DNA from 3 places in the Virgibacillus carmonensis genome. Region 3 is predicted to be linked to each of the others. Evidence: predicted binding sites of a transcription regulator. Region 3 holds the regulator's gene; each other region holds the start of a gene.

Region 1 (10,201 bases), on a different contig from region 3:
AGCAGTTCTTCCTTTTCATCAATGTACTGTTGAATGGTATCTGTTGATAATGTTAATAATTCTGATTCAACAAACGATAGTTTTGCTCCAATTTTTGCTAGTACAGAAGAAACCCTAGCGGCATCTGCCTGATTTTCTGCATCAGATCCATCAGCACTTGCTCGCAAACTGGCATATGTAGCAACGTGAATAACCTTTTTTTCAAACTGTTCAATCTCGGTTAAACAATTTACTAAAACAGTAGCGCTTGTACCCAATTGTCCTTTATATTGTGTGACATTATTAACATCTTGCTGAATTTCTTTAAGAGCAGATTCCCATTTATCTCGTGAAGCAAATAAGTCAGTTAAATTCCAAGTGTTTTCTTTAGGTACTTCATGTCTTTGCATTCTTCTAGTTTTAGTCGTCATCAAATTACCCCTTCCAAAATTGTTCATAACTCAAAATAAGTATAAAACATTAGTAGATTAAATGATATGATTTTTCAGATATTTTTTGCAAAAAAATAAACAGCCACATGTATAGCTGTTTAATGGTAATCAATTATTTGTTATAGTACAGTAAAACATATTACTAGTTTCAACTTGTAGGTTATCTGGCTGGATGATCACATTCGTCACAGAGATTACCATAGCAATCCGCTTGTTCATTCATATCATTCCCGCAAGTGTGGCATTTTTTCTTTGGTAACGATCTAAAAAATTCAATGACGTTTTTCATGTGTATCCCCCCTCGTTGTTAATAATCTTATTGTATTATAACAGTATGCAGTAAGTCAATAGTGTGTTACAACAAATTTAAAAAAGAGGTGTTTGTATGAAGTGTACAGTAATAGGTTTTTGGGGAGGATATCCTGCTAATGGAGGAGCAACTTCATCCTATTTGTTTGAAAAAGATGGGTTTTCATTATTAGTTGATGTTGGAAGTGGAGCATTATCGACTGTTCAGAATTACAAACATGTGATGGATATCGATGCTGTTTTATTATCGCATTATCATCACGATCATACTGCCGATATTGGTGTTCTTCAGTATGCATGGCTTGTTCATTCCTATCTTCGTGAAGAAAAGGAAATTTTACCGATTTATGGTCATCAAGAAGATATGACAAAATTCGAGACACTGACACATGAATGTACAGAAGGTATTGCGTATGATCCTGAAGATGTATTAGCGGTTGGCCCTTTTTCCATAAGTTTTTTAAAAACGAATCATCCTGTTCCTTGTTATGGTATGCGCGTTTCTGACGGGGAGGATGTCATTGTATATACGGCAGATACATCATATAAAAAGGAATGGGCTAACTTTGCAAAAAATGCGGATTTACTGATTACAGATTGCAACTTTTATGAAAAACAAGACGGGTCTGCAGCTGGGCATATGAACAGTAAAGAGGGTGCAACAATTGCTAGCAACGCCAATGTTGGTGAATTGTTATTAAGCCATCTTCCACAATATGGCGATACCAGTGATTTACTAATAGAGGCTAAAAAATATTTTTCTGGGAAAATACAACTAGCTAAAACAGGGTTGGTATGGGACAAAGATAGGAGCTAACTTTTGATTGAACGGGACTTTTCCATTACAATTAAGCGTGGAATAGAAATAATTGGAGGTTAATTTAACATGAAGTTTATCGATAATAAAGGTATTACAGATGCAAGTATTAATCTTGCGCTTGAGGAATATGTATTACAAAACTTTGGTGAAAAAGATACATACTTATTGTTCTACGTTAATAAACCGTCTATCATTATTGGTAGAAACCAAAATACGGTGGAAGAAATCAATACAGAATATGTTGACAAAAATGGTATAAAGGTAGTGCGTCGTCTCTCTGGTGGTGGGGCAGTGTACCATGACGAAGGTAATTTGAATTTTAGCTTTATTACAAAGGATGATGGAGAAAGCTTCCATAATTTTGAGAAGTTCACAAAGCCTGTTGTTGAAGCATTGAACAAGCTTGGTGTACCTGCAGAATTGAAGGGAAGAAATGATCTTGTGGCGGATGGCCGCAAAATTTCTGGAAATGCGCAGTTCTCTACAAAAGGACGCATGTTTAGCCACGGTACATTAATGTTTGATTCTGAAGTTGAACATGTTGTATCCGCCTTAAATGTAAGTAAAGAAAAGATTGAATCAAAAGGAATTAAGTCTATTCGTAGTCGTGTAGCGAATATTTCTGAGTTCCTTGAAGAAAAAGTATCAATGGATGAATTTAAAGATCTTATTTTACGCTACATTTTCGACGTAGAGGATGTAAAAGATGTTCCCCGTTATGAACTAACAGATCAGGATTGGGAAAATGTACATCAAATTTCGAAAGAACGTTACCAAAATTGGGATTGGAACTTTGGTAAATCACCAAAGTTCAATACTCAGAGCTCACACAAGTTTGACTCAGGACTTGTTGACGTTCGTTTAGAAGTTAAAAAAGGTATCATTGAAAATTTCAAAATATATGGAGATTTCTTTGGTATAGGAAATGTTGCAGATGTTGAAGAAAAACTGACAGGTATACGCTATGAACGTAAATCAATAGAAGAGGCCTTAGAGAATGTGGATATCCCACATTACTTAGGAAAAATTGCAAAAGAAGACTTTATTAACTTGGTTTATTAAAATAATTTTGTAATTAATAAAGGCTAATGGACACGTTGACATGTCCATTAGCCTTTTCTATTATCTTTTAAGTTTTTACACTTGAAAAGAACTTATCTGTATTTTATAATTAATATGAATTTTAACATATAAATGAATGATTATTCATTCATACTATTTGGGAGGGGCATGAAAGTGAATTTAAGTAAGCAATTAACGAACATAGCTCAAAAATTACCAAATAAACCTGCGTATGTCTTTCAGGAAAAACCGACTACATACATGGAGTTGGATGGTGCAGTCACAAAGTTCGCATCACGTTTACGAGAAATGGGGTATAAAAAAGGGGACCACATTGCATTAGTTGTTGGAAATAGCCCATATTATGTAATTGGTTTATATGGTGCCCTAAGGCTAGGAGCAGTAGTAATTCCAATTAATCCACTTTATACGGCTCATGAAATGACATATATTTTGAAAAACGGAGACGTAAAAGCTATTATCACAATGGATGTGTTAATGGAAAAATTTGAGGCGATTGCAAATCAACTTCCAACTGTAGAACACTATATTTCCTGTGAATCTGGTAAGGAAGTGTCATTTGATGAGTATTCGTTATTACCAAAATTGAAATCGTTTTCAAAACTAGTTAAAGAAGGTAACTTGGATTTCGATGCACCTGAATCGGATGAACAAGAGACAGCTATCATTTTGTATACGTCTGGTACAACGGGCAAGCCTAAGGGTGCAATGTTGTCGCATAAAAATCTTTATTCAAATGCAAAAGATGTTGCTGATTATCTGACTATTAACGCTGATGATCGGGTAATTGCGGCATTGCCAATGTTTCATGTATTTTGTTTGACTGTTGCTCTAAATGCACCACTAATGAATGGTGGTACGATTTTAATTGTTCCATCATTTTCACCACAAGAAGTGTTTCGAGTTGCTAAGGAACATGAAGCAACGGTGTTTGCTGGTGTACCAACCATGTACAACTATCTCTTGCAAAGTGTTAGTGGTGGCAATGAAGCTGACTTTTCTGGAATCCGGTTGTGCATCAGTGGTGGCGCATCAATGCCAGTAGCATTGTTAAAACAATTTGAACAAGCATTTCAGGTTAAAGTATCAGAGGGGTATGGTCTGTCTGAAGCATCGCCAGTTACATGCTTCAATCCATTAGATCGTCCAAGAAAGCCAGGATCAATTGGAACTAGTATACGAAATGTTGAAAATAAAGTGGTGGACGAGTTTGGCGAAGAAGTAGTTGCTGGCGAAGTAGGTGAACTAATTGTCAAAGGTCCGAATGTGATGAAGGGGTATTATAAAATGCCAGAAGAGACAGCGCTTACACTTAAAGATGGCTGGCTTTATACTGGTGACATGGCACGTATGGATGATGAAGGCTATTTTTATATTGTTGATCGAAAAAAGGATATGATTATCGTTGGTGGCTATAATGTTTATCCTCGAGAGGTTGAAGAGGTATTTTACTCGCATCCAAGTATTTCGGAAGCTGCTGTGATTGGCACTCCTGATCCGAATACGGGTGAAGCAATTATTGGTTTTATCGTTTCAAATGATCCATCCTTAAAAGAAGATGTACTACTAGAATTTTGTAAGAGCCATTTGGCAAAATATAAAGTCCCTAAAGAAATTGAATTCCTAGATGAACTACCTAAAAATACCACTGGGAAAATTTTGCGTAAAAATCTTCGTTCAAGAGTAAAAAGCGAATAGTTAGGTCAAGTGCCATGCAGGAATTAGTCTGCATGGCATATTTTTTTACGGATGTATGAACCATCCTTATTTCCGCCAAACTAGATAGTAAAAAGGAATGGTTCGATATGAAGAAAAATAAAGAATTGCCGACATTTACAATTTTAAATCCAGAATTTCATGCAACTGAACAGATAACAACGGCACAAGATAGGCAAGAAAATGATGAAGAGACAACATTTCAAGATGAAAAATAGCAAGGGAAAAACAGAAATAATATATTTTTTAAAAAAGTTTTCATATTTTTGTTACTTTTTACCTAAAAATTTGGTAAATTAAGTTATAAGCTTCTTTCTTTTCGTTTTGCAGCGAAAGGATGAAAAAATGGTTAAAAATTATTATTCTCCATCATATGAAATTACTCCATTTACAATGGCTGTTTTAGCTGACTATGGGAAAAGCGAGGAATACTCTACATGTATCCTAGAAACAAAAGAGGAATTTTTTGTAGAGCTTTGTCCAACTAAACTGATTGATTATGCTTGCAAGTCATTCGGTTCAAGTCTGAAAGGTAGACAAGATGGAACGAAAAATATATGCAGTATAACGCACAAAGCGCCAATCGCTATTGACCCAAGCAGTGGCATGTATTTCTTCCCTACAATCTCACCAATAAGTACCAAATGCTCCTGGATTGCACATTCCCATATCGATCAAATGAAGATGACCAACAATCAGTGCACCGAAATAGTATTTAAAAATAGTAAGTCAATCATCATTGACGTTTCATATGGCTCGATGTTGAACCAAATTCAACGTACAGCGCAATTCAGATACTTGCTCGACAACCGCATCAAGTATTTGCAGAGACAGGGGGTTGATATGGTGGCAGAGCCTTATGCATAAGTTCTTGAACAATGACTTCTACTTTTTTTCTGATAGCTGGATTAAAGTAATTCCGCTTTTCTTCTCGACTTTGGCAAAGAAACAGAAAAGAAGAAAACGAATCATTTTTATTTAACGTGACGACTTGTATATTTTTTTTCTTCATGGTGTGCCGTAATTTTCTTCGTTCATTGATTGCTTCTGAAATCATTTTTTCTAAAAGCCCGACATAGGGTTCTTTAATTTTAAAAGCTCCTTTTTGGATGTGTTGAATATCTTGTTGTATCACAACTATTGCCATCGAAAGAAATAGAAAGCGTGATGCCACCTGTAATTCTTCCTCATTAAGATAGCGCATAATGTATCTCCTCCCCAAAACAAAAACGAACATTTGTTCTGTTAATAGTATATGACAAATCCATTAAAAAATACACTATAAAATTTTGGAATTTGTAAAACGAAAAGATTGAAGCTGATTTTTTATTTTATCTAGGCATAAATATAGTTTACTTTACAATAAAAATAGTTAAACTAGGGTATATGGAAATATTAGTATTTGTTTTGGGATGAGGGGACAATCTACATGCAATTTTCGGATTTTAGTTTAGACAATATTAAACTATTACTAGAACAGGATAAATTAGATGAATTTATTAACGAACTATTAAATAATTATGAAAGTCTGGGGCCATTGCCAGGTCTATTATTTCCGTTCCTTGAAGCCTTTCTGCCGTTTTTACCATTAGTTGTATTTGTGTTTGCGAATTCTGCAGCATATGGGTTATTGGAGGGTTTTTTGTTATCATGGGCAGGCACTAGTGTGGGTGCCGTATTTGTGTTTTTACTTGTACGACGACTAGGAGACAGGCGTATTTTTAGAGCGATTCAAAGAAATAAACAAGTGCAAAAGGTTACTGCTTGGCTCGAAAAACATGGATTCGGTCCATTGTTTTTATTACTTTGTTTTCCGTTTTCACCATCAGCCATTATTAATGTAGTGGCTGGACTGTCAAAAATCAGCATTCAACAATTTGTACTAGCTGTTTTACTAGGGAAATCGGTGATGATTTTCACGATGGCATATGTTGGCGCCAGTATCGCATCATTTGCGCAGAATCCTACAAAAGCAATTGTGGTAGCGGCTTGCATCACCGCGTTCTGGTTAATTGGAAAATACGTGGAAAAACGCATACACAAGAAGACATTGGAGAAGGAAGCAAGAGAGCAGGAAGAAAAGCAGGATTAAGCGCAATTCATTCAGGGTAAACTAATACTAGATTAGACCCCTTGGAGTGAAAATTATGCAAAAAATAAGTTATCGACGTTTAATTCCAGTCGTGTTCTTTGCCATCGTAGTAGCATTGATAATTAAATCGTTTTTATTTGCTAGCTATGTGGTTGATGGTGAATCAATGGAACCGACGCTTCATGATGGAAATCTTATGATGGTGAACAAAGTTGTTTATGATTTACAGGATGTTGATCGATTAGATGTTATTGTTTTTCATAAAAATAAACAAGAAGATTATGTGAAACGGGTAATCGGATTGCCTGGTGATGAGATCACATATAAGAACGATAAATTAGTTATTAATGGCGAATATGTGGAAGAGAATTTTCTTGATGAGCTGCAAAAGGAAAGTAATGTAGAGCCATATACAGAGGATTTTACACTGGAGGAAGTTACTGGGAAAACTACTGTGCCTGAAGGTGAACTATTTGTGATGGGTGATAACAGACCAGATAGCTTAGATAGTAGATCCTTTGGTTTTGTTTCAGAAGAACAACTTGTAGGGAAGGTGGACATTAAATACTGGCCAATCTCACAAACGGAAATGGGCTTTCACAAATAACTATTATAAAATCTTTTCCTTTGTTAAAATAAAGGGAGAGATTTTATTTTTTTCTAGAGGATGTTCAAAAAGTCACCAAATGATAAATGGCGAATCTCTTCGTTACTCGGTTTTTGTGGTCCTCACGTATTAAGGGCATAGTGGAACTTCTACTAAAACCGTCCACGTCCTGTGGACAACGTAGAAGTCAGCACATCACGCGCAAGTCCGGTCCTCAAAACTCTCGTGCCTCGACCTTGACGCACAGGACGTGCTAATGTCGACTTTGCAACAGGACGTTGCGTTCTTTGTCGACCTTATTTCTAATTCGGCGACTTTTTGAACACACACTTCTACACAATAGAGGGGATATATTATGGGGATACGTTTCATATTAGGACGATCAGGTACTGGGAAAAGTGGTCGGGTATTAGATGAGATAAAAGAAAAGCTGACGGACGACCCACAGGGTGCGCCCATTTTTTATATTGTTCCAGATCAAATGACCTTTCAACAAGAATATGAATTATTTAAACAAGATGGAATTCACGGAAGTATCCGAGCACAGGTTGCTAGTTTCTCGCGTCTAGCATGGCGTGTTCTGCAGGAAACTGGTGGGGGAACACGCCAATTTATCAGCTCACTTGGCATTCAAATGATGCTTCGTAAAATTATTGAGGAAAAGGATTCGGATTGGAACATTTTTCAGAAAGCATTGGAAAAACAAGGGTTTCTTGAACAGTTAGAAAAAATGATTACCGAGTTTAAACGATACCAGGTAACTCCCGAAGTTTTACAAATGCAAATTAATCAGTTGAATCAATTCGTACATAAGGAACACGGTGAGGAAGCATTAACAAAAAAACTTCAGGATTTGTCCTATATATATGAAGAGCTAGCTTACGCATTACAAGGGAAATACGTAGATAGCGAGGATCAGCTACAATTACTTGCGGAAAAGATTAAAGAAGCATCTTTTCTGGAAAATGCAAAAGTGTATTTAGACGGGTTTCACCGTTTCACACCGAAAGAACTGCAGGTGTTAGAGGCGTTAATGAAAAAATGTGCGAACGTGACAATTACATTGACTGCCGATGGGCTGGAAGAGGATAAGGAACTTTCTGAGCTAGATTTGTTTTATCAAACAACGGAAACTTATCATACGATTACAGCACTTGCAAATGAAAATTATATTGCAATAGAAGAGCCAATTTTACTAGACCCTGCAGAAGGGAAATTTAAAGACCGGCCTTATTTTTCACACCTGGAAAAGAATTTTGATAAGCGCCCAGCACCAGTATACAGAGGAGAAGTTCCGTTAACAATTGCAGAAGCGGTTCATCCACGTGCAGAGGTGGAAGGCGCTGCACAAGAAATTGTTCGATTAGTACGCGAGGAAGGCTATCGGTTCAATGATTTAGCTGTTTTCATTAGACAAACCGATGTATACCATGATTTAATTGCTACCATTTTTGGCGATTATGATATCCCGGTTTTTATTGATGAAAAACGTACCATGCTGAACCATTCACTCATTGAGTTTATTCGTTCAGCACTTGAAATTGTCGATGGCAATTGGCGATATGATGCTATTTTTCGCATGTTGAAAACGGGGTTTATTCCTGCCACAGATCAAGATTATCCGCTAACGAATGATGCGATTGATGAATTGGAAAATTACGTATTGGAGTATGGAATTCGTTCTAGAGAGCGTTGGTTTGGTGAAAAAGAGTGGGTTTTTCAACGATTTCGTGGATTTGAAGATGCAGCACAAACAGATAAAGAAAAATTAGTACAAACACGCATAAATGCCTATCGGAAACAAGTAGTGCTGGCAATTAAAGCATTTGATAAAGACATACGAGCATGTGAAACCATCCGTGATCGTTGTACCGTAATTTTTACATGGATTGAACAACTAAATGTCCCACAAAAACTAGAGCAAATGCGTACACAATTTGATGAAAATGGACAGATAGAAAAGGGTCGAGAGCAAGAGCAAGTATGGAATGCGGTCATTCAATTGTTAGAGGAAATGGTCGAGATTGCTGGCGCGGAAAGTCTCTCTTTACCAATATTCCGCTCCACACTGGACGCAGGATTCGATTCATTAAAATTTGCCCATGTTCCACCTAGTATGGACCACGTTACAGTTGGTACAATTGATCGCTCCAGAATTAGTGGAATCAAATGTACACTTTTATTAGGTGTAAACGATGGTATTTGGCCGATGAAACCACCATCTGATGGCATGATCAATGAACAGGAACGCGAAATGTTAGCAGGACAGGGTCTGCAATTGGCTGAAAGTAGTAAACGAAAATTACTGGATGACTGGTTTTATATGTATATAGCCTTCACATCATCAACGGATAAGCTATGGATCAGTTATCCATTAAGTGATGATGAAGGGAAAGCAAAGATGCCGTCCCAAATGGTTAAACGGGTTGAGGATTTGTTCCCATACTGCTGTACACATGTACTACTGCAGGATCCAGATGAACTATTCCATGCAGAACGATTTATCACAACGCAGACGAAAACGCGTGCTGCATTGACGGCGCAACTGGCACGGAATCGAAAAGGCTATCCCCTCAAGCCAGTATGGTGGCATGTACTGAATTGGTATATTAAAAACCACGCGAAATACAGCACAAGTTATAGAACCTTACAAAGCTTGTATTATCAAAATAAACCGACAGGTCTGTCTGTTGAAACGGTAAATGAATTATATCCAAAGCAGGTGAAAGCTAGCGTTTCAAGACTTGAAATGTATTATCGGTGTTCGTATCAACATTTTGCAAACTATAGTCTTGGACTTGATGAGCGGAAAACATACAAGCTGGATGCACCGGATATTGGTCAGCTGTTTCATGAGGCTCTAAAAAGAATTACCGAATGGGTACAGGATGAAGGCAAGAATTTTGCCCAGTTAAATAAAATCGATACGGATGGTTATGCCCAAAAAGCAGTTACTAATCTTGCACCAATCTTACAGCATCAAATCTTGCATAGCTCAAACCGGTATAAATATATTCAACAAAAACTACAGGAAGTCATTGCACGAGCAGCTTTTATATTAAGTGAACAAGCACGTCAAAGTGATTTTTCACCAATAGGATTAGAACTTGGATTTGGCCCAAATCAAACGTTATCACCGATCA
Region 2 (10,201 bases), on a different contig from region 3:
GTCATTTAAACCTTCCCCTCAAGAGTAAAATACATAAAACTGCAAATACAGGTTTATGTAAAAGTGTGTTACTGGTATTACAGGAATAAGGGGTGGATGCAAGTCCACCTTAAAAAGTCACTTGTTTCTATTCTCTTTATAAAATTCCCATGCTTCCTCGATAAGTTCACGCATTTCTTTGCCTTCAGTTGCAGCAGTCACTTTAATATCGTAATGAACGTTTGGCGCAACTTTAATTTGTTTGTTTGGTTGCGCTTTTTTTTCTGTCATGATGATCTAACCGCCTTTTTCATTTTCATTGTCTTCTTTTGAGATTGTTCAATTCGATCTAAATACATGGCTAAAAAATTCTCGGTAACTTTATGAGGGAAATAACCAATACGATCTTTTATGATATTTTCGATTACCCACATTTTACGAGTAGCTTCCTCATAATCGCTATATGACTTTATTTGAATTTCCTCCACATTACCGCCTGCGGCTTCTGCTTTATGACCTAAGATTCGTAATTTATAAATGTCTGAACGGAAGTTCCTGACGTGACGTAATAAACAAAGTAATTCAATCGTTTCCAGCTGAAGCAATTCAGAAGTATTTTTAAAAATACCACTTTGTTCAGGGAAAAACGCTATTGCATTTGATAAGCGTTTCCCGTCATGCAATATATAGCGTTCTGTAAGTTTCATTCTACAAAAAGAACAATAGGATTGATTAACTTCCGAGCTGCAATAGGCGCATGTCTTCATTAATTTTCACCTCAAATTTATTTATTACAGGAATGCTTTCTTTTATTTTTTTCTTAAGTGAATTATATCAGCATACAGGTTACTGGTCAACAAGTAACCTGTATGCTTTTTAATAATATCTGAAATAACTCTTTACTGGTAAGGGGAAAGGAAAAACTTCTATCTACTATAATTTTCCCTTTTCCTGAAATCGCATGAAAACTATAGTTTCCATGACCAAAACCATATGTCCTGAAAGCTTTATCAAATTCATTATAGGTTTTTTGTTTCTCATTTGATTCCAAATACTGCTTTATTATTTTTCGTTGTCCTGATGACTGATATATACTTTGAACGGTATATAGCTTTGATTCATGTTTCGTTTTTTCCTCATCACTCATGAACGCTGTTTCAGAAAATAAATCTAATTGCATGATGTTCCACCTTTCAATTCTTTTAAGTCCATGCATAATTCAAAAATAATATAGATTTCTAGTTCCTTTTTTTCAAATGGTGGTAAAAGCTCCAGTTCTTCAAACTGACCTATTTCTACTACTTTTTGTTCCACTAATAAGTTATAATCTGATTCGCTTATAATGATTTTTCTTTCTTTTATTGAGCTTGGTGCTAATCTTTCAATTAAAAGATCCTCGTTTTCTTCAAGAGAAAAATAACCGTTGCTAATTAAAACATTGACTAGTTTCACTTCGTATCCATCCTTTCTGTTATGTCCCCCTGCATGGATCATGCAGGGGATTTATTTTATTGAAATTCAATTGCTAGAATATGGTCACTTGCTTTCTGTGCCTTTTGTGAAGCACTTACAATTAATTTTTTGTCATTTTTCAAAGCTCTAAGCCATGATTGAATATAGCTTGCTGAATTATCAATCGTTGTATTTTCTATTCCAGTCACTCCGCATAACATGGAAGCTCCAAGCTCTGCGATTAATTCTTCCTTACTATAATTTTCACTACCAAATTTTATTGTTCCTGTTATGCCTTTTCTGTTTAATCGTTTTTTGTGTCCTGTACTGTGTACCATTTCATGAAAAAGAGTACTATAATACTTGTTTACGTCCTCAAAATCTTTAAGCGGTGGTACGTTTACTATGTCCTCGAACGGTCTATACCAAGCACCGCCACTTTCAAAACTGAAAGATGGAGCATTAAAATAGTCACGTTTTACTTTTTCAGCTTCTTCTATAGGGTTATGGTCAAATTTTTCTGTCTTTCGTTTTGGGTAGATTCCTTCAACTTGTGTACCAACCTCAAACACTCGATAATACCGTAATAATGGGATTTTCTTTTCCTTTTCTGTATGTTCATCTTCTACATCAAGCATCTTCCAAAAAACAACGATTTGTGATTTTTCACCCTTTTTAACCGTTCCCCCTGCTTCTGTTATCTGCTTGAATGTTGCGTACTCACCGCCACTTTCTAAAAGCAAAGCATTAATCCCTCTGTATGCCTTTTGTGTTTTCCAGTTAACCGCTAAACCATTTTTGAATGGTTGTCTCCAAGGTACTGTTCCTTTTTCTAGCTTTTTGATTATTTGATTTGTAATCATTTCATAGACTTTTTTACTCATAGTCTTTTCTCTCCTTTAAATTTTATTTTTTCGTTTGCTGGAGAAACGAAGTCTGTTCCCGAAAAGGGAAGGATTTTTTCCTTTTTGCATGGAGAAACTCACAACTCAATGAAAAAATCGTCAATAAGTCATGAAATACCGGAATGCTTTAGCAGTTATGAGGATATGTCGTGAAAGTTTATTGACGTTTTTTTCCAACTTGTTAGCTTCTAGCAGGAAAGGTTCGGGTGTCCTACCTGCTAGAAGGTTACAAGTTATTGATGTTGTATGGTTCGGAAGCAAAAAGAAAAAATCCGTAAAATAAAAAAGAAGGCGAAATTGCCTTCTTTCCGAGTTGATCTCTTATTCTTTTAAATTTTGTTATCGTGGGAGCGTTAAGAAACAAGTCAGGAACTTATAAAGTGTTGATTTATAGCTAACTACACGATTTTTGTAGTTGGCCATAAATTTACAGTTTATAGTTATCGGCTGTTTTAGGTCACAGCGAGATACAGCAGTATGTTAGATGGCGTATTTTGCTATCTTACGTACTGGTAGTAGACCTTTGTGGTAACCCAGAGCATGTTTGTTTTATGTATTTAAATGTTTGGTTTTATTCAAAAATAAGTCCGGATCCAGATCCCATATCCTGGATAAATCTTATAAAAAAGACGAACGTTATTCGTTCCTGGTTAATTGGCCAATGACGAAAACACGAATCATATTTTTCTTAAGAAAAAAGCCGCCTTAAGGCGACTTGGGGTTATTAAATATGCAGTTTTGTTAAAGGTCTATTTCATTTGTATCAAAATCAATCATGCTAACATCAACTTGCAACCGTTGAGCAATACGTTTCTTTAAATCCCTATCAACGTCTACTAAAGCACCTTCAATATTAGACTTTTCGAGTAATTTCTCAATACGTTCTTTTTCAGATACGTCCTTTATGTTTACGGAAACCTCCGAAATCATAAAATAATCATCTTCATAAGAATGGTCAAGAAGAATTTCAATCATGTTAAAACCCCTTTATCTTTATTGTAACATCAAAATGTTGGTGCTCCTCCTTAATTCATTTCATACAAAGCCTTCCTTACTTATATTTTTGCAAGTATTCTTCACAAACAGAACGCTCCCAGTATTTAGCGCCACCAATAACTAAGGTAGGGTCAGGTATAGTGCCACGTTTCATATACGTGTTTAATTTAGAACGAGTGAATGTTAGTCCATTCTCTTTTAAGTAATCAGCAAATTGACTTTGATTTAAATAAGAAGATTTCTCTGTTACCAAGGATGTAGTTGGATTTTTAACTAAATAAGTATCCTCTTTAAAGAATAAATCAATGACTTGTAAGGAAAATTCTAACCATTCATCTTCTAACGTCTTATAGATCGATTCTAAATTAAAGTTTTGCTTATCCGGACTTTCGAAGAACCAGGCTAATTTCAAAAAGGTTTGTTCCATATCCGTTAACATTGCTAATGTTTCATCTGATAAATTAGCACTTTTGTTATCTGTTAGATATTGCTCTAGATTTGGAAAATAAGTAAAAATTTCAGTTGTAGCACGTTTCATGCATGATCACCCTTTTTTTATGTTGTGAACAATGTTAACATATTTTCGGGTAATTGTATACATTGTACACATGTGTTTTATTGTTTTTCTCATTTTTGACAACGTAAGTAGGCAAAAATGAGCTATCTAAAACAAAAATAAATAAGAGGGTAGAACACCCCCTTATTGCTTACACGTACCCTTTTTCTTTCAAACTAACATGTTTACTGACACCGACTATTAAATGATCCAATAATTCAATACCAATCATCTTTCCAGCTTCAAGTAATCGTTTGGTAACGTGAATATCCTCTTGCGAAGGAGCTGGATCACCTGATGGATGTTGGTGTGCCACAATGATGGAAGCACTATTATTTAGGATAGCACTTTTAAAGACATCTCTTGGGTGGACTATACTTGCGTTAAGTGAACCAACATGTGCTCGATGAACAGCAATAACATAGTTTTTTGTATTCAAACACATAACAAGGAATACTTCCCGATCATCATCATCGATAAATTGTCTTGCTATATCTACCCCGTCCTCTGGTGAACGGATAACACCAACATTATTAATTTTCGTTTCTTTTATAACCTGTTTAATTTTTACTACTTCATATATTGTTTCCATAATTAATTCCTCCTAAATTATAATGTAAAAAAGGGAAGGAATAACCTCCCCAATATTGATTAACAATAAGCTTCGTCTAAAAGATTTAAATCGTATTTAAGCTCTCGTTCAACTTCTTCAATACGGAAAACATCATAAAATCCTTGATATTTACCATTCACATAAAGATTAACGACCTCACATCCAAAAGCGTCTTTTCCTTCAATTAATTTAATCGTTAGTCCATCTATCATAAATTTAACTTTCTTTCTCATGGAAAAGCACTCCTTTTAAAATATTTGATTATAAAAAGGAAGAACCACTCGTTAATAGTGGTTCTTCCTTCAAGTGATTTAGTGCGCTGTAACACCAATCACTTTCATTTTTAAATTTTGTAAGAGGTTTAAGCATTTTCCTGTTTCAAGTGACGTTATTTCATCTCCTTCATCAGTATGTTGATTCCCTGCAAAAATGAGCGTTCCTGCAAGCTGTAGGTTATGACCGTATGCTGTTTGAACATCTAGGACTGCATTACCAGGTTTCAGCAGGCCTTCATCATCAACAAGAACGCAAACATCATCACTTAATTTGACAAAGTCAACTGTGTTGCAATCAATTATTTTTCTATAATCAGCTAAGTTATACGCTAGATCATTTTCAAGCTCGATAACGTCAGTTTCAAATTGCAGAAGTTCTAAATTAAATCCAATTTTTAATACTCGAATTGTTTTTGTTTTTTCCATGATAAAATCCTCCAAATATGATAAAATTGTTAGAAATAGAAAAGGGGAAGCGTCACCTTCCCCTTGTTGGTTAAATCATCATGCTAAGTTGATAAATGATGTATTCAGCAAACCAACGAAACACGAGAAAAACAGAGAACAGTCCGTATGCTAGAAGCAATAGCGTACGGACTGTTTCATTTTCGAATAGGTCATAGAACTGTAAGAGAACCACACACCCACCGATTATTAAAACTACTGTAACTAACAAAGATAAAATCATTCAGATCACCTCACTTTCTTTTCTTTGTCGTCCCCAAAACAATGTTAGCGAAAACGTAGTGGGAAGGGTCGGCTTGCGAAGTAGCCGACTTGCAAGAAAAACATAGTGCCGAATATCAGTTATCAAGCCTTTCCTTCCCACAAATCAGGCACGTAGGAAAACGAGTGAAACCCAATGACTTAGCAGGATTTGAAAGCGTGTTTTGCTTTCTTAGTCCTGCTTAGCCTACTTGGTTTTGCCGATTTCCATTGTCTTTTCGCACGCCCTTCCGCAAGTTATGAGCTAAGCATTATACTAAAGAGACACAAAGAAGAAGATACAAAATGCATCCACTACAAAACGCATAAGAGACAGCTTGTTCTTTTTTGAGGGTTCGATACCCGATGAAAAAGAATGAAAAGCAATATTGAGTTTTGCTACACTCAACGATTTTTGTTGAGTGCTGCTAAACGAAAATGAAGCGAACTATTTTAGTAATCTTCTGAAATAGTCGGTTTGTGAGGGTTCAATGCCCGAAACAAAGCGCATAAACTAAGAAAACAAGGAGTGAAACGACGGGTACGAACGAGGTGAGACGGAGTAAACGACAAGATTTACGACTGGAAGGAGGAAATTATCCTTAAATACAGGTATTTGTAAAAATGTAATTACAGTAATACAGGCTTATTTGTTTTGTCTATTACATATGCGTCGTGTTACAATAGAACAAATGTTCCTGTTAAGGGGTGGTTTACATGAAAAATATCCTTATACGATCAATCGAACGAAAAGAAAAAATCTTAATGATTTATTTAGATAAAAATAATCAACTATCACAACGGGTAATACGTGTGATGAAAAAGAGTGATGATATCGTGATAGCCTATTGTTATACAAAAAGAACTATCCGCGCATTTAAACTGGATAATATACTTTCAGTAGGTAAATTACGTGGTCGGGTTGGTGCATGATGGAAAAACTTATACGAGATTTTATTGTGTTGCCATTAGCTTTAAAAGTTTTTAGGAGAGATCAAGAAGAATTTAAGGTTTTTAAGGTAGGCAATGTTTATTTAGATAAACTAGACGCTGTAATTAATCAACTGCAACAAGATTTAATTCATGTGAAACATCAGCTAATTACGGTATATCATATTGATGTGAAATATTTAGGTAAAGAAAAAGGTATTATCAAATACATTTGTAAGAAAAACAATGAACCAGGGATTGTTGAATTTACTTCTGCAGAATTGAAAGAATTGACTGGTGAAACAATGAAGGAATATTTATATGGAAATAGTGCAGGTAACTTTGAACATAAAGAACGAATGTGGAATTGAGTCCTGTATTGAGTTTTTTTGTATTACTGTCATTATTGGAGATATTCTAAAATTGTCATTCTACGCATAAATAGGGAAATAGAAAGGGCATGATTCGATTCGAAAGAAGGAAAATAGTTAAACTGTAATTATGTAAATACAGGTATACGTATTTACAGTGAAGGCATGAAGAAGAATGTTTTTGCATAGAATACATTGATTAATAGAGAAAACGCCCAGAAAATCTATTCTAGGCGTTTTTTCAGTAGATTTTTTGGTTATAATGGCTCTTATCGATTGATTTATGTCATATCAATTCATTTTGCATTATAATAATAATTACATAGGTTTGTTTGGGTGGCTAATGTTAGTGGCATTATCCATCCATTTTTTTATTTTTGTGGTTAGGTAAATCATTATAGCCGTATTAATGATTAAAAGAATAATTACATACCACATTACATTGAGGCTAAGTAATTTGTCTCCCAGCAACCCTAATTGATTTGCGAACATAGTACAAACGAATGTAAGCAATACAGGTATAGTCCATAAAAGGATTTCTCTGTTTTTCATCCTGGTTCCTCCTCTCTAAAACCTTCTTGTGTTGTCTTATATCACCCCCTATATGTCTTATATCAAAATTACATTGATAAAATACAGGCACACCTATTAAACTTCTTATACTATATAATGTATGCTGTTTTGGATTTTTTTAAACGCTAACCCTTATATATATTATTCAAACAATCTATCACTATAAACATAAAATTCAATAGATTTAGGGTTAACATACCTACTATATGCTTAAAGGTTTTTATATATAACAAAACCTTTAATTTTTTTCATGATTTAATTGTAATGTATTTTAGAAGAGTTGTTCTGCTTAAATCCTGCCATAATCCTGCCATTTCTCTGCCATAATGACCCAAATCTCCATTTGAATAGGTATGCCAGAACCATAAAAGGGATCTAAAACTGACAAGGTGGGAAAGCCATAAGAACATTTTTCATCATTTCCACCCCCTATTATAAATAAAGAGAAAACCTCAAAATTTACTCCTTCCTAATTATAAACCCGATATTAAAAAAGGTCCAAGCTATTGCAGGAAATATTGGATTGAAAATGACATTTTTTATATTATTTTTCCTACAGAATAGCTGTTTTATTGGTGATTTAAATTAAAAAACCGCATGACACGGGGGATCACCATTGTTACCCAAAAACAGAACCACCAACACCATGAAAACCTCCACCACCACTAAAAATACTTACCCATTCATTCCAAATGTTACAAATAAACTTGTTTACTTTTGGAAAAAAATCCTATTAAATTTGGCATATTTAGGCAAGAAAAACCGCCACACCACCACAAAAAGACAAGCACCTACAGAATATTTTCTTATAAATCGTTGGTGTGACTGCGTTCCAGACAGACACTAGCACAAGGAACAGACGTGGTTTATTAGTATGACCTTTTTGATCAATGCGCAATTTAGCAGCCATAGGATCTAATAGCCAAAAAGTGTAAAAGATTCTGGAAAAATTAAATACTGGACCTGTCCTTACGATAATGATATACTTGTCCTACTTAATAGTTTAACGGGGTGTAATTATGGCAACTGCTATATCTTTTTTTACGGGTGCGGGAGGCCTAGACCAGGGACTTCATAAGTCTGGTTTTGATATAAGGTTATCTGTAGAAATTGAAAAGGTATATTGTGAGACATTAAAAACTAATTATCCGGACTGGAATGTGGTTCGTGGTGATATTATGGAATTTAATAAAAGTAAGATATATGAGGAAGCTAACTTAAATATTGATGAAGATATTGACTTAATTGTGGGAGGAAGTCCCTGCCAATCCTTCAGTACAGCGGGAAAACGCATGGCTTTTTCAGATCCAAGAGGACAAGCTATGATTCAGTTTGCTAGTTTGGTTGCTGAAACTAAACCAAAAGCTTTTTTATTGGAGAATGTAAAAGGGTTGTTATCGGCTGCATTGAAACATAGACCAATAAACCAAAGGGGAGAAGGTTTCCCACCACTAGAACAAGATGAATTACCTGGAAGTGCATTAAAGTATTTATTATCACATTTCAAGGACTATAACGTGGAATGTGATGTGTTAAATGCAGCCGAATTTGGAGTTCCACAAAAACGTGAACGTGTATTTATAGTGGGGGTGAGGAAGGATTTAAACAAAAATTTCGTATTCCCACAACCTACCCATAGTAAGAATCCAGGAGAAAATAATTTAAAACCATGGGTTCCGGTATCTAAGATAATTACCGATCTAAAGGGAGAAAAACATCATCATACTAATTACTCTGAGGAACGATTAAAGTATATGAAAATGATTCCTTCCGGTGGTGGTAATTGGAGAGACCTAAAGCCATATGGTGATGATTTAGTAAGAAAAGCCATGGGCGGCGCATATGAATCAGGAGGCGGAAAAGTAGGATTCTATAGACGAATCAATATTAACCGACCAGCACCTACGCTTTTAACGTCACCAGCACAAAAAAGTACGAATATAGGCCACCCTTTCGAGGATCGGCCATTAAGCATAGAGGAATATTTGGCAATACAAGAGTTCCCAAAAGGCTATGAAGTTGCTGGAACGTTAACACAGCAATATACTCAGATAGGTAATGCTGTACCAATTAGGTTAGCTGAAAAGCTGGGAGAATCGATCCTTGCTACTATAAGCGAAAAGGCAAAAGTAAAAGTATAGGTTGAACCCTATACTCAGCTTGTTGGGAAACCCCCTTTTTCAAAAATCATCATCGAGAAAGAGGGGATTTCTATATTCGGATCACCATATATATTCAAACAAATATTTTAAAAACACAATATGTTGTATCGGAATAAAAAGATAAGGGCTGCCGAGACTTTCTCGACAGCCTGAGTATAGGTTGAACCCTATACTTTTTTTATTTGCCTAACTATGGAATAATCATTTTAAAACTAAGTTATCTATAGGGGAGAATAATATGGAAGATCTAAGCAAGATTGTAGGGGACCTGTTAGACGATTTTTATAGAAGAAGGATTGAAAAAATCAGTACATTAAAACTAAAAGATACTTTGAAACGGAAAAACCCTTATTTATATAAAGCTATTGGAATGGAGAAGGCCTCCGATATAGTTGATGAAATATTAGCAGCTTATATGTCTAGTAGTGACGAAGGTATTTTTGGGGACGCTTTTTTTGAACCCTTAGCTGAAAAAGTTGGAAACGGTTATGTAGGAAATACAGAAGGTGTAGACGTTGTTGTGGAAGATGATCACACTTATAAAGCCTTTGCCGTTAAGAGTGGAACTAACGTGTTCAATGCAGATAGCAGAAACAAGCAGGCTGATAATTTTAATTCATTAAGAAAAAGAGTAGCAAAAAGGAAACAATTTTTTGACGCTATTGTTGGATATGGTTACGGTAA
Region 3 (10,201 bases):
AAATTTCTTCTAAGTCTTGAATAGTATACCCCAAAATCCGTTCGACAGATTTAGATATAAACTTAATTTTTCCAGTTTTATCCCATATTGAGATTAACTCATTGCTATTATTTTCAATCCAGGTAATTATATACGGTGGTAGTTCGTACATTTCTGAATAGATTCCTTGTTTAATCTTCGTTTTATCAGAGCATGAATTATTTCTCTCGTATTCATTCGTGTGCTCTTTAGAAGAATTAGATTTCATCGCTTCACCCCTAGTTACAGATTCCAACATAAAAATTGTATATAATTACTTATATGACTTTATAGTTTAAAATATGTCACTTGTAAGAAACACTATGTACTTTTATAATGAAACTATATGAAATGATGTAATGTGATAAATAATTGCAGATAAAAAATTAGTAATTATTAGTAATATTACTATACTTAGTGTAAAAAATAAATCTTTTGTATGGTTTACAAAGAGAAAAATCAGAAATAGGTGGTCAAATGTCATTACTTGTCGATTTTTTAATTATACTTTGGGGTTTTTTATTAATCGGACTAATGGGAATCGGTGGTTTTTTTATGTTCCGTAAATTTTTAAAAAAGCTGCCGAAAGATGATGGAAAATCGAATATGGATTGGGAAGAGTATTACATGGAAAAAACGCGGCATATGTGGGAGAAGAAAGAAAAAGACCTACTGGAAGAATTGGTATCACCAGTTCCGGAATTATTTCGTGATCTAGCTAGGCATAAAATAGCTAGCAAGATTGGTGAAGTCGCATTGCAAAAAAAAAGAAAGAAAATAACGGAAGATGTTTTAATTGAAGGTTACATCGTGGCTACACCGAAAAGAGATCATAAATTCTTACGAAAAAAACTTGCTGAGAAAGAAATCGATGTCACACCTTATGAAATATATTTTGAATAGGAAAAGATAAAAAAGAAAAAACGAGCTTTTCTAGGAGCTCGTTTAATGTGCCTCAGAATACTTTAATTTTCTTTCTAATTTTTTATATTTAACTAGCATGGCAATTCGCCAAGAAATAATCATTCCAAATGCTAAAAGAAAGAACATACCACTTGTTTCATAAAGCGAAATAGTACCGCTAAATACCAATTTCAGGATAATTCGTAGTATTAATAATCCAAACAATATAAAAATAAAAGATTTGGATGGTATTAAGTATATATCATTTTGCTTAATTTCAAATTTCGAACCAATTATTAGTAGAATAGAAAACATAACACCAACAACCAGTGCTTCTAAAACTTGACTCCATTCGATACGAAATACTGGAAAAACAAACATTAGCGCACCAGTACTCATAAATAGCGGAGGCAAAATAATCTTCTTAACAGAAGCTGGTTTTTTGGCAGACCTTAAACGTAAGAAAATCATTAAGGTCGCCATACAAGCAGCACCTATGCTACTTAAAATAATCCAAAACATGCATAATCATCTCTTTCACTATCTTCAGCTGTTTATGTTGATTGTTGATTCATTCTTATGTAAAACTCGGTTAATTGTGTCTATTACACGCCCCTCATCAAAAGGCTTGATAATAAAATCACTTGCACCAATTTCAATGGCCTCAACCACCACTTTTTGTTGTCCCATAGCAGAACAAACAATAATTGTCGCTTGAGAATCAAATGCTCTTATGGCTTTGATTGCGTCAATACCATTCATTACTGGCATGGTAATATCCATTGTGACAATATCTGGATTTAGTTCTTTATAAAGCTTAATTGCTTTCTCTCCATTTTCAGCTTCTCCAACAATTTCATAATTATCACTGCTTAACATGGTAGAAAGTGTAACCCGCATAAATTTTGCATCATCAACCACTAGAACCTTTGTCATCTATTATCTCCCCCAATAATAGTTATTGATCATTTGCAATAGATAAAATGATCGTCACCGTAACACCCAAGACGGTTAGAAAAACGCCCAAATCAAATATCATAGCAGTTGCTAGTTCTATTTCGCCAAATATAGGAACATGGAAATAACCATATGTTTGTGATAGAAATGGAACTTGAAAAATAAATGATCCTATTCCTGTAGATAAAGCAATTACTAATCCGATTGGAATTAATGCACGAAAATTGATTGGTAATACCTTATCTACGGCTTCCATTCCGTATGACATATACATTAATAAAATTGCTCCAGAAGTAACTAGCCCACCTACAAATCCACCACCTGGTGCATTATGACCTGCCAACAATAGATATATTGCGAATCCAAAAAGTATAAAAGCTATAAGGGATGTGGTTGTTTGAAGTATGAGGTCATTCGGTTTATACATCACAATTTCTCCTTTAATTTATCGCAGTTTGACGGGTAGCAAAACCCCCACCTCAAAAATTGAAGTTAGACAGAAAATTTTAGGTGGAGGATAACTGCCCGTTCAAGCCCGATTGGTTCAACTAACATTCAGTGGGGGAAGAAAAAACCCCACTGAATGAAATGAAGTTTCACTTTATATACTAATACAAATGTTTTAAAAAATCTATTAAAACCCAGAGAATCCAAACACTCCTGCTAAATAGGAGGTTAGTTTTGTCATCCAGTCAAAAAACAGGGCAATTCCCATGAATATCATAACATATCCACCGATTCTCATAAGTTTTAAACTGTTTCGTTTAATCCAAGATAATTTTCCAATAAAGAAAGATAGGATTAAAAATGGTAGTGAAAAACCAAGAGTATAGCTGATCATCATAATCATTCCAAGATCAGGGTTAGACGCTGCTAATGAAAATACAATTGCTAAAATTGGTCCGATACATGGTGTCCACCCCATCGAGAAAGCCATCCCAATTAACACAGAACCAAAATATCCAGAAGGACGATTTTTGAATGTAATTTTTTTATCTTTCATAAGAAATTCGAAATTAAATACTCCTACAATTACTAACCCGAAAAACACAATAAGAATTGCGCCAATTTGACGAATTATATCTTTGTATGTAAGTAAAAACTCAGATATAAAAGTAGTGGTAAAACCAAACGCAATGAATATACTTGAAAATCCAACTAAGAAAAATATAGTGTGCAACAGGCTCTTGCGTTTTAGCATGATATTATCTTCTTTTACTTCATTCACACTCATGCCCGTTATATAGGATAGAAAAGCGGGATATAATGGCAAGACACATGGTGAAATAAATGATAAAAATCCTGCTGCAAATGCAATGAATATATTGATTTCTGACATATTAATCCTCCTAAAAACCATTCACTTCATAAATTTTAACAGATAGTGAATAGATTTTATGATGCGGAATTTGACAATATAACAACTATTTTAAATACCCCCTAATACTACTAAGTATTAAGGGGTATGCATTAACGTGTTAGAACTTATTACTTACTCTGCTGGTTGTTCATAGAACGCATCATTTGATTAATTTTCTTCTGTGATGGTTTTTGACCCATCTGCATCATCATCGTTCGTAGCATTTGTTCATTAATTGGTGGGTTTTTCTTTAAGTAATTCATCATATATTTTCTTGCAATGAAGAAACCAAGAGCAACTCCAACAATAAGAGCCAATATACCAATTAATACGACCCAAATCGTGCCCATTTCAAGCCTTCCCCCTTCATGTTGTCTCTCATACAGTATAGTAAATCAAAGGGTAGAATACAATACTTGCTCATTCAAATGATCCTTTAACTTTATTACTGGAGAAATCCAACCATAGTTATTTAAATTATTACCCAATACAAATAAGGATGGATGGAATAATTGTAAAATAGGAAATAACAACATTTCTGCATCTTGTAGCATATCACAACGAAATTCTATCTGTTTTTCACTAATATGTAAAGAGATGTAGTATTTATCTTGTTCTATTTCTATTATATTATTACCATCTTTCACTATAGCCTTGTTATTATACAATGTTTTAATTTTAGTAATCAACTCTTTTGTAGAAAAAAAAGAGGTTATTTCTTTAAATTGATCATCTATCACCTTATTTTTACCGTCTTCGTGGTATTGTTTGAAAAAACGATAGAGTATATCACTTCTATAATAATAGCGCTCAGCAAATTCATTTTTAATCGAGTAAATAGAATACGTATTCAACAATATCACTCCTTTTGTTATTATTATACGTATTCTATTTCAAAATAATGTCAAAATGAGTTGCATTTCACCACTAGTTTTGTCGAATAACAAGAGGTCTCAACATTTTCTTTGTTGAGACCTCTATTCTTTCTATTTCACTAGTTTTTCTACCTGTTTTATAACGTTCTCAACGGTAAATCCGTATTCTTCCATAACTTTATCACCTTTTGCTGATGCACCAAATGTATCAATTCCAAGTACTTTACCTTGGTCTCCTACATAACGCTCCCAGCCGAATGGTGATGCCATTTCAATTGCAAGACGACTTTTCACCTGTGGTGGTATTACCTCGTTTTGGTAAGCAATATCCTGCTCGTTAAAACGATCCCATGATGGCATGCTCACCACGTTTACATAAATATTTCTTTCTTTTAGTTCTTTTTGTGCTTTAACTGCTAGTTGAACCTCAGATCCTGTTGCAAGTAATAATGCATCTGGAGTTTCTTTATCACTTTCACTTACCACATAAGCACCTTTTTTAACGCCTTCGTACGCATGCTCTTTTGTACCATCTAGAGTTGGCAATCCCTGTCTGGTTAACACTAATGCAGTTGGTTTGTTTGTCGATTCTAACGCCAAACGCCATGCTGCTTGTGTTTCATTACCGTCAGCCGGGCGAATAAGTGATAAGCCCGGCATTGCACGGAATGCTGGTAGGTGTTCAATCGGTTCATGTGTTGGGCCATCTTCCCCCACAGCAATAGAATCATGTGTAAACACATATGTTACAGGAATGTTCATGATAGCCGATAAGCGTACAGCTGGACGTAAATAGTCACTGAACACAAAGAATGTACCCGCGTACACTTTTAATCCTCCATGAAGCGCCATACCATTAAGTGCTGCTGCCATTGCAAATTCGCGAACACCAAACCAAATATTTTTTCCAGCATAATTTTCACGTGAAAAGTCGGTCTGTTCATTTACAGTAGTCTTATTGGAACCTGCTAAATCAGCACTACCGCCAAATAAATTTGGAAGTTTGTTTGATACAGCATTAAGTACTTCACCTGATGATGCACGAGTTGCTAACTTATCTTTTTCAGGTTCATAAATAGGTAATTCCTTGTCCCAATCAAGTGGTAGATCACCATTGATTGCTTGTTCAAGTTTTTTAGCGTCTTCAGGGTATTTTTCTTTATAATTATCAAACAATTGTTTCCAGTTATCTTCTGCGTCTTTCCCACTCTTACCGATCTTTTCATGAAAGTCAGCATAAACTTCTTCAGGGACATGAAAATCATCGTGTGGCCATTGGTATGCCTCTTTCGTAAGTTTAACTTCATCGAGACCCAGTGGTGCTCCATGTGACGCCGAAGAAGCGGATTTATTAGGAGAACCAAAACCAATTACGGTTTTAACCTCTATCAATGTTGGTTGATTCGTATTTTCTTTCGCTTCTTTTATCGCATTACGAAGTGCATTTACATCATTTCCGTCCTCTACACGAATGACCTGCCATCCGTATGCGTTAAAACGCTGTTCCGTATTATCGGAAAATGATCGATCCAAATCACCATCTAATGAAATGTCATTTGAATCATATAAAGCGATTAGTTTACCTAAACCAAGATGACCAGCAAGTGAAGCTGTTTCATGGGAAATTCCTTCCATTAGATCACCGTCACTAATGAGCGCATACGTATGATGATCAATGATGGATAAATCATCTTTATTAAAAGTAGCTGCAAGATGCGCTTCTGCCATTGCCATACCAACTGACATAGCAATACCTTGTCCGAGTGGTCCAGTTGTTGCCTCAACCCCATCTGTATGATGAACCTCAGGGTGGCCAGGTGTTTTTGAATCCCATTGTCTAAAGTCCTTTAGGTCATCAATCGTTACATCATATCCTGCTAAGTGAAGTAAACTATATAACAGCATAGATCCGTGTCCGGCTGACAATACAAAACGATCACGATTAAACCATTTTGAATTTTTGGGGTTTTGGTTCATAAAGTCTGTCCACAATGTGTATGCCATCGGAGCAGCCCCCATTGGTAAACCTGGGTGACCCGAATTAGCATTTTCAATAGCGTCGATTGCTAGAGTGCGAATCGTGTTTATTGATAGTTGTTCTACGTTAATTGTCATGAAAAGTCTCCTTCCTTGTCGAAACTTGTTTTAATCCTATTCAATTCTATAATGAAATCCAAGTTGTAACAAGTACCATTTTATCCACTACTACCAAAACTAGTTATTTTTATTTTTCTTTTGTAGCTCTTTTACTTTTTTGGGGGTTACATCATTTCCTTCTGGGTCCTTTACTGTCATAGTTTTAAATTGATTTTTAAAAGATGAGCGAACGTTACCTAAATATTCTGTGCGTAAGGTTTTTTGTTCCTTCTTTTCTTCTTCCGTTAACCCCTCATTTTTAGCTTTTTTCGCAAGTATATTAATACGTTCTAATTTTTCTTTAGAAATCATGTTATTACTACCTCCCTAACATAATAGAAAAACTCGGCATCACCTCGTCTTTAATAGCGAATGCCGAAGTTTATCTTATACTTAAGTCCTTTAAACTTTTTATACTCCTCAAGTGAAAAAAAGCACGAACTTTATACTAGTCCCTGCTTTTTTATATTATCGTTCTATCCTTATTAATTCAAGTATTATGATATTCTTGAAACCTTCGATGTACGGTTGCTTTTGATACATTAAATCCAAGACCATTTAAAGTCCTTGCAATTTCTTCAAATGATAATTTGTTTTCACGTAATCGTACCACTTCTTCTATCGGAAAATCTATGCGTTGTCTACCAGAAGCCTGATTACGATTCGATAAATTTTTCCCAGGATCAAAACCCTCGTCAATCGCTTTATTCATCCCTCTTTTTATTTTAATATTATGGATTTTACGCTGGTATTCTTCGACAATGCCCACGATTTGTAAAACCATTGAATCTGATTCTGAAAGCTCTAGCTTGCCGTTATGAATCGCTGTATAGATAGGTATGTGAAGTTTATTAAGTTGATGAAATAGTGCAACCTTTGTATTTCCCCGTCCTAAACGCGTTTCATCTTGTATGAGTAAACAATCCGCATTCTGACTGGTGAAATGTTCAAGCATTTCAAAGACACCGTCCCGTTCTATTTCATAGCCGCTAGCCTGTTCTTTTATAATGGCTATCACGGTCATTTCATACATTTGCGCTAAATGTATTAACTCCTTTTCCTGTCTAGCTAAGGAAGTTTCCTGTTCTTTTTTATCTGTACTTACTCGACAATATAGTATCGTGTTCACTATTCATACACTCCAGCTATTAGTTTATTTATTAGAGGATGTTCAAAAAGCCACCAAATGATAAATGGCGAATCTCTTCGTTGAAAAAGCCGCTTCTACTAAGTGCGTGCAAGTCCGGCCCTCAAACTCTCGTGCCTCGACCTTGACGCACAGGACGTGCTGATGTCGACTTTGCAACAGGATAAGGAAAGCTACCCTGAAAATGCATCGCACGATGAAAATCGTCTTTGATTTTCGAGGACACCTAAGTTCTTAGTCGACTAATTCTGTGACTTTTTGAACGAGCATTATTGGTTAAGCACTTGTAATCATAGAGAAGTATAAAAACACTAACGTTAATGCAAAAGCTACTAGGTAAAATGCATCTGTTTTATTTATTTTATCAAACATGAAAATCAATCCTTTCTATTTACAAGAACCTTTGTTCGCGTCTAGTTAAAACCATACACCCGAACATACGGTCTTGTCAACTGTTTCTCGAACGGATGTTTGCTTTTTCTGGAAAATAGTGATAAACTATCAGTAATAAATCCTATGCGCGAGGTGTTAGATAGATGACAAAACTATCCAAAAGGCAAGAAACAATTCTTGAATATATTAAAGATGAAGTAAATAAAAAAGGTTATCCACCATCCGTAAGAGAAATTGCAGTAGCAGTTGGTCTTGCATCTAGTTCAACTGTTCATGGCCACTTATCAAGACTAGAAAGTAAGGGCTATATTAGAAGGGACCCAACAAAACCACGAGCAATTGAGGTATTAAATCTATCATTAGAAAGCAATGTTCCAAGGGATGCAGTTCGGTATGCACCTGTTATTGGTAAAGTTACAGCAGGTATCCCGATTACTGCTGTAGAAAATATAGAAGAGTTTATTCCGTTACCTAGTTCTTCTTCCTCCCCAGATGATAATATTTTCATCCTGATCATTCAGGGAGAAAGCATGATTGAAGCAGGTATACTTGATGGGGATATGGTAATTGTAAAACAACAAAACACCGCACAAAATGGCGAAATAGTCGTTGCTATGACTGATGAGAATGAGGCTACTGTGAAGCGATTCTTTAAAGAAAAAGATCACATACGGTTGCAACCTGAAAATGCAACAATGGAAGCACTAATCTATCAAAATGTAACTATTTTAGGTAAAGTAACAGGTTTATATCGAAATATCCATTAATAAGAACAAAAACGCAAGAGCCAGTAATGACCGTATGACCTGTCCCACGCAATTTGGTGGTTTAATCGAACCTCCTTTTCATTGAAGTGACCGATAGTGTTACAAAACTAAGCAAATAAAAAAACCTTGATGCAGTTAGGCTAGTCTGCATCAAGGTTTTTTTATTAATCGCAATTTGGATGGTTAGTAAAACTTCACCCTTTAAAAACGAGGTAAGAGAATAATTTCAGGTAGAACGGTCTTTCCAAGTAGGGGCAGATCAACTAACATTTAGTAAGGGAAAAGATAACCTCCACTGAATTTATGATATAAAATTATAGGAAAGTTAATATAATTATTTACAAAAAGATAAAATGAACAGATTGACGCATTAAGCAGAATAACAGTAAAGTTATGCATTAATCCTAAAAAATATCGACCAGTACAAAAAGTACATGGCCGACATAGTTTGCTTATTAAGGGATTTATAATTTTTAAGCTTTTTAATGACACGCTATGTCTGAAAACTTAATAAGAAGTCAAATATTGTTCTCTCTCCCAAGGATGAACAGTCGTTCTAAATCTATACCTTGCTTTTTAAGGCATTCAAAAGTTGTCAAAAATGGCGTGAAAACAACATTTAAAAAATCACCTTTTCAAATGTTTTTCTATTCTTTCAAATATCTGTGGGTGTTTCGTGGGTACTGTCGTGGGTGCAATAAAAAGTAAAGTGTACCCTTTGTAAAGGACATTTTATAAAAGGTTATGCTGCAAGGAGAAGGTGATTTCTGTATTGAACAGGGGTCATCTTCTTTAAGTTCCATGCATACGGCTGTTCAATTATTGCGCCCGATCGTATTATATGGTCAGCCAGTCATTTCTGGTTGACCTATTTTTTAAATAGGTTTTATGCTTAAGAGAGTCGGGGTAGGACGTTTGCGCCCGTGGGACACTGATCCCGTCCGTTATACTGTCCACCCCCTCCTTGTAGAAACATGTTTGAGGCTGGTTGGGACATGATCCCGTATAACAAGCGAAGCTATGACACTACAAGTGATATAGGGGCGTACCGACGAATCGAATCTATTAAAGGGGTATGATTTATATGGATCCTGTTATTGGCTTGGATGTTGCTAAAGGCGAGAGCCAGGTTCAAGCCTTTTTACAAAGAAAGCAAACGTACAAGCAAATTTTTAAATTTAACCATGATCTACCGGGACTTCACGCTTTTCATCACTTTTATCAAGAATTAGAAAAGGTCTCTGGTCAACCTCCGTCCGTTATCTTTGAATCTACTGGACACTACCATGAGCCTGTACTTCAATTTCTTGAAAGTCAGGACATAGTGTACTATTTGATTAATCCAGTGGTTTCTTTTGAGGCTAGAAAAACTAGTTTGCGTAAAGTGAAAACGGATAAAGCTGATGCGTTTCATTTGGGAGAGCTTTACTACAAGGAAGACCTTGAAGTCTATCAAAGAAAAACAGAGAAAGCTCTTAATTTGCGTCTCTTGACGAGACAACACCACAGTGCTTTAACAGAAAGCTATGTTGAGATTAAGCTTCAATTTCAAGTTGCTTTGGATCTTGGATCAGGTTTTCCCAGAATACCATAGTGTTTTTAGTGATCTTTATGGCAAGCTTTCACTAAACACTTTATTACATTA

The links. Region 3 encodes LexA, which represses DNA repair genes until DNA is damaged. Its sites were predicted from a motif close to CGAACATATGTTCG; they were not measured.
Region 1: AC3G7N_RS13860 (YhjD family protein) is a predicted target of LexA. The motif match lies at 5,590-5,603, and genes of this name have one in related genera.
Region 2: AC3G7N_RS16160 (WYL domain-containing protein) is a predicted target of LexA. The motif match lies at 6,167-6,180, and genes of this name have one in related genera.

What each region holds. Positions count from the first base shown of each region.
Region 1 is NZ_JBYQFJ010000017.1:63,119-73,319, reverse strand. Features, by position in the region: gene pepF (oligoendopeptidase F) at 1-410, opposite strand, end outside; gene yhfH (protein YhfH) at 592-720, opposite strand; gene AC3G7N_RS13885 (MBL fold metallo-hydrolase) at 817-1,557, shown strand; gene lplA (lipoate--protein ligase) at 1,627-2,622, shown strand; gene AC3G7N_RS13875 (fatty acid--CoA ligase family protein) at 2,797-4,341, shown strand; gene AC3G7N_RS13870 (hypothetical protein) at 4,449-4,577, shown strand; gene AC3G7N_RS13865 (competence protein ComK) at 4,684-5,226, shown strand; gene AC3G7N_RS13860 (YhjD family protein) at 5,174-5,563, opposite strand; gene AC3G7N_RS13855 (TVP38/TMEM64 family protein) at 5,789-6,451, shown strand; gene lepB (signal peptidase I) at 6,507-7,058, shown strand; gene addB (helicase-exonuclease AddAB subunit AddB) at 7,414-10,201, shown strand, end outside.
Region 2 is NZ_JBYQFJ010000025.1:26,720-36,920, forward strand. Features, by position in the region: gene AC3G7N_RS16105 (hypothetical protein) at 118-270, opposite strand; gene AC3G7N_RS16110 (hypothetical protein) at 267-686, opposite strand; gene AC3G7N_RS16115 (hypothetical protein) at 833-1,159, opposite strand; gene AC3G7N_RS16120 (hypothetical protein) at 1,150-1,431, opposite strand; gene AC3G7N_RS16125 (ArdC family protein) at 1,488-2,315, opposite strand; gene AC3G7N_RS16130 (hypothetical protein) at 3,078-3,311, opposite strand; gene AC3G7N_RS16135 (hypothetical protein) at 3,388-3,870, opposite strand; gene radC (RadC family protein) at 4,040-4,480, opposite strand; gene AC3G7N_RS16145 (hypothetical protein) at 4,540-4,734, opposite strand; gene AC3G7N_RS16150 (DUF3846 domain-containing protein) at 4,813-5,202, opposite strand; gene AC3G7N_RS16155 (hypothetical protein) at 5,273-5,464, opposite strand; gene AC3G7N_RS16160 (WYL domain-containing protein) at 6,199-6,414, shown strand; gene AC3G7N_RS16165 (YhjD family protein) at 6,414-6,782, shown strand; gene AC3G7N_RS16170 (hypothetical protein) at 7,101-7,334, opposite strand; gene AC3G7N_RS16175 (DNA cytosine methyltransferase) at 8,375-9,496, shown strand; gene AC3G7N_RS16180 (PmeII family type II restriction endonuclease) at 9,756-10,201, shown strand, end outside.
Region 3 is NZ_JBYQFJ010000005.1:194,076-204,276, forward strand. Features, by position in the region: gene AC3G7N_RS06205 (ATP-binding protein) at 1-247, opposite strand, end outside; gene AC3G7N_RS06210 (DUF2621 family protein) at 496-921, shown strand; gene AC3G7N_RS06215 (CcdC family protein) at 964-1,443, opposite strand; gene AC3G7N_RS06220 (response regulator) at 1,468-1,857, opposite strand; gene AC3G7N_RS06225 (Na(+)/H(+) antiporter subunit B) at 1,880-2,305, opposite strand; gene AC3G7N_RS06230 (cytochrome c biogenesis CcdA family protein) at 2,513-3,217, opposite strand; gene AC3G7N_RS06235 (YneF family protein) at 3,367-3,588, opposite strand; gene sirA (sporulation inhibitor of replication protein SirA) at 3,634-4,092, opposite strand; gene tkt (transketolase) at 4,225-6,228, opposite strand; gene AC3G7N_RS06250 (DUF896 domain-containing protein) at 6,328-6,561, opposite strand; gene AC3G7N_RS06255 (YneB family resolvase-like protein) at 6,740-7,378, opposite strand; gene lexA (transcriptional repressor LexA) at 7,933-8,556, shown strand; gene AC3G7N_RS06265 (hypothetical protein) at 9,301-9,423, shown strand; partial or broken gene AC3G7N_RS06270 (IS110 family RNA-guided transposase) at 9,641-10,201, shown strand, end outside.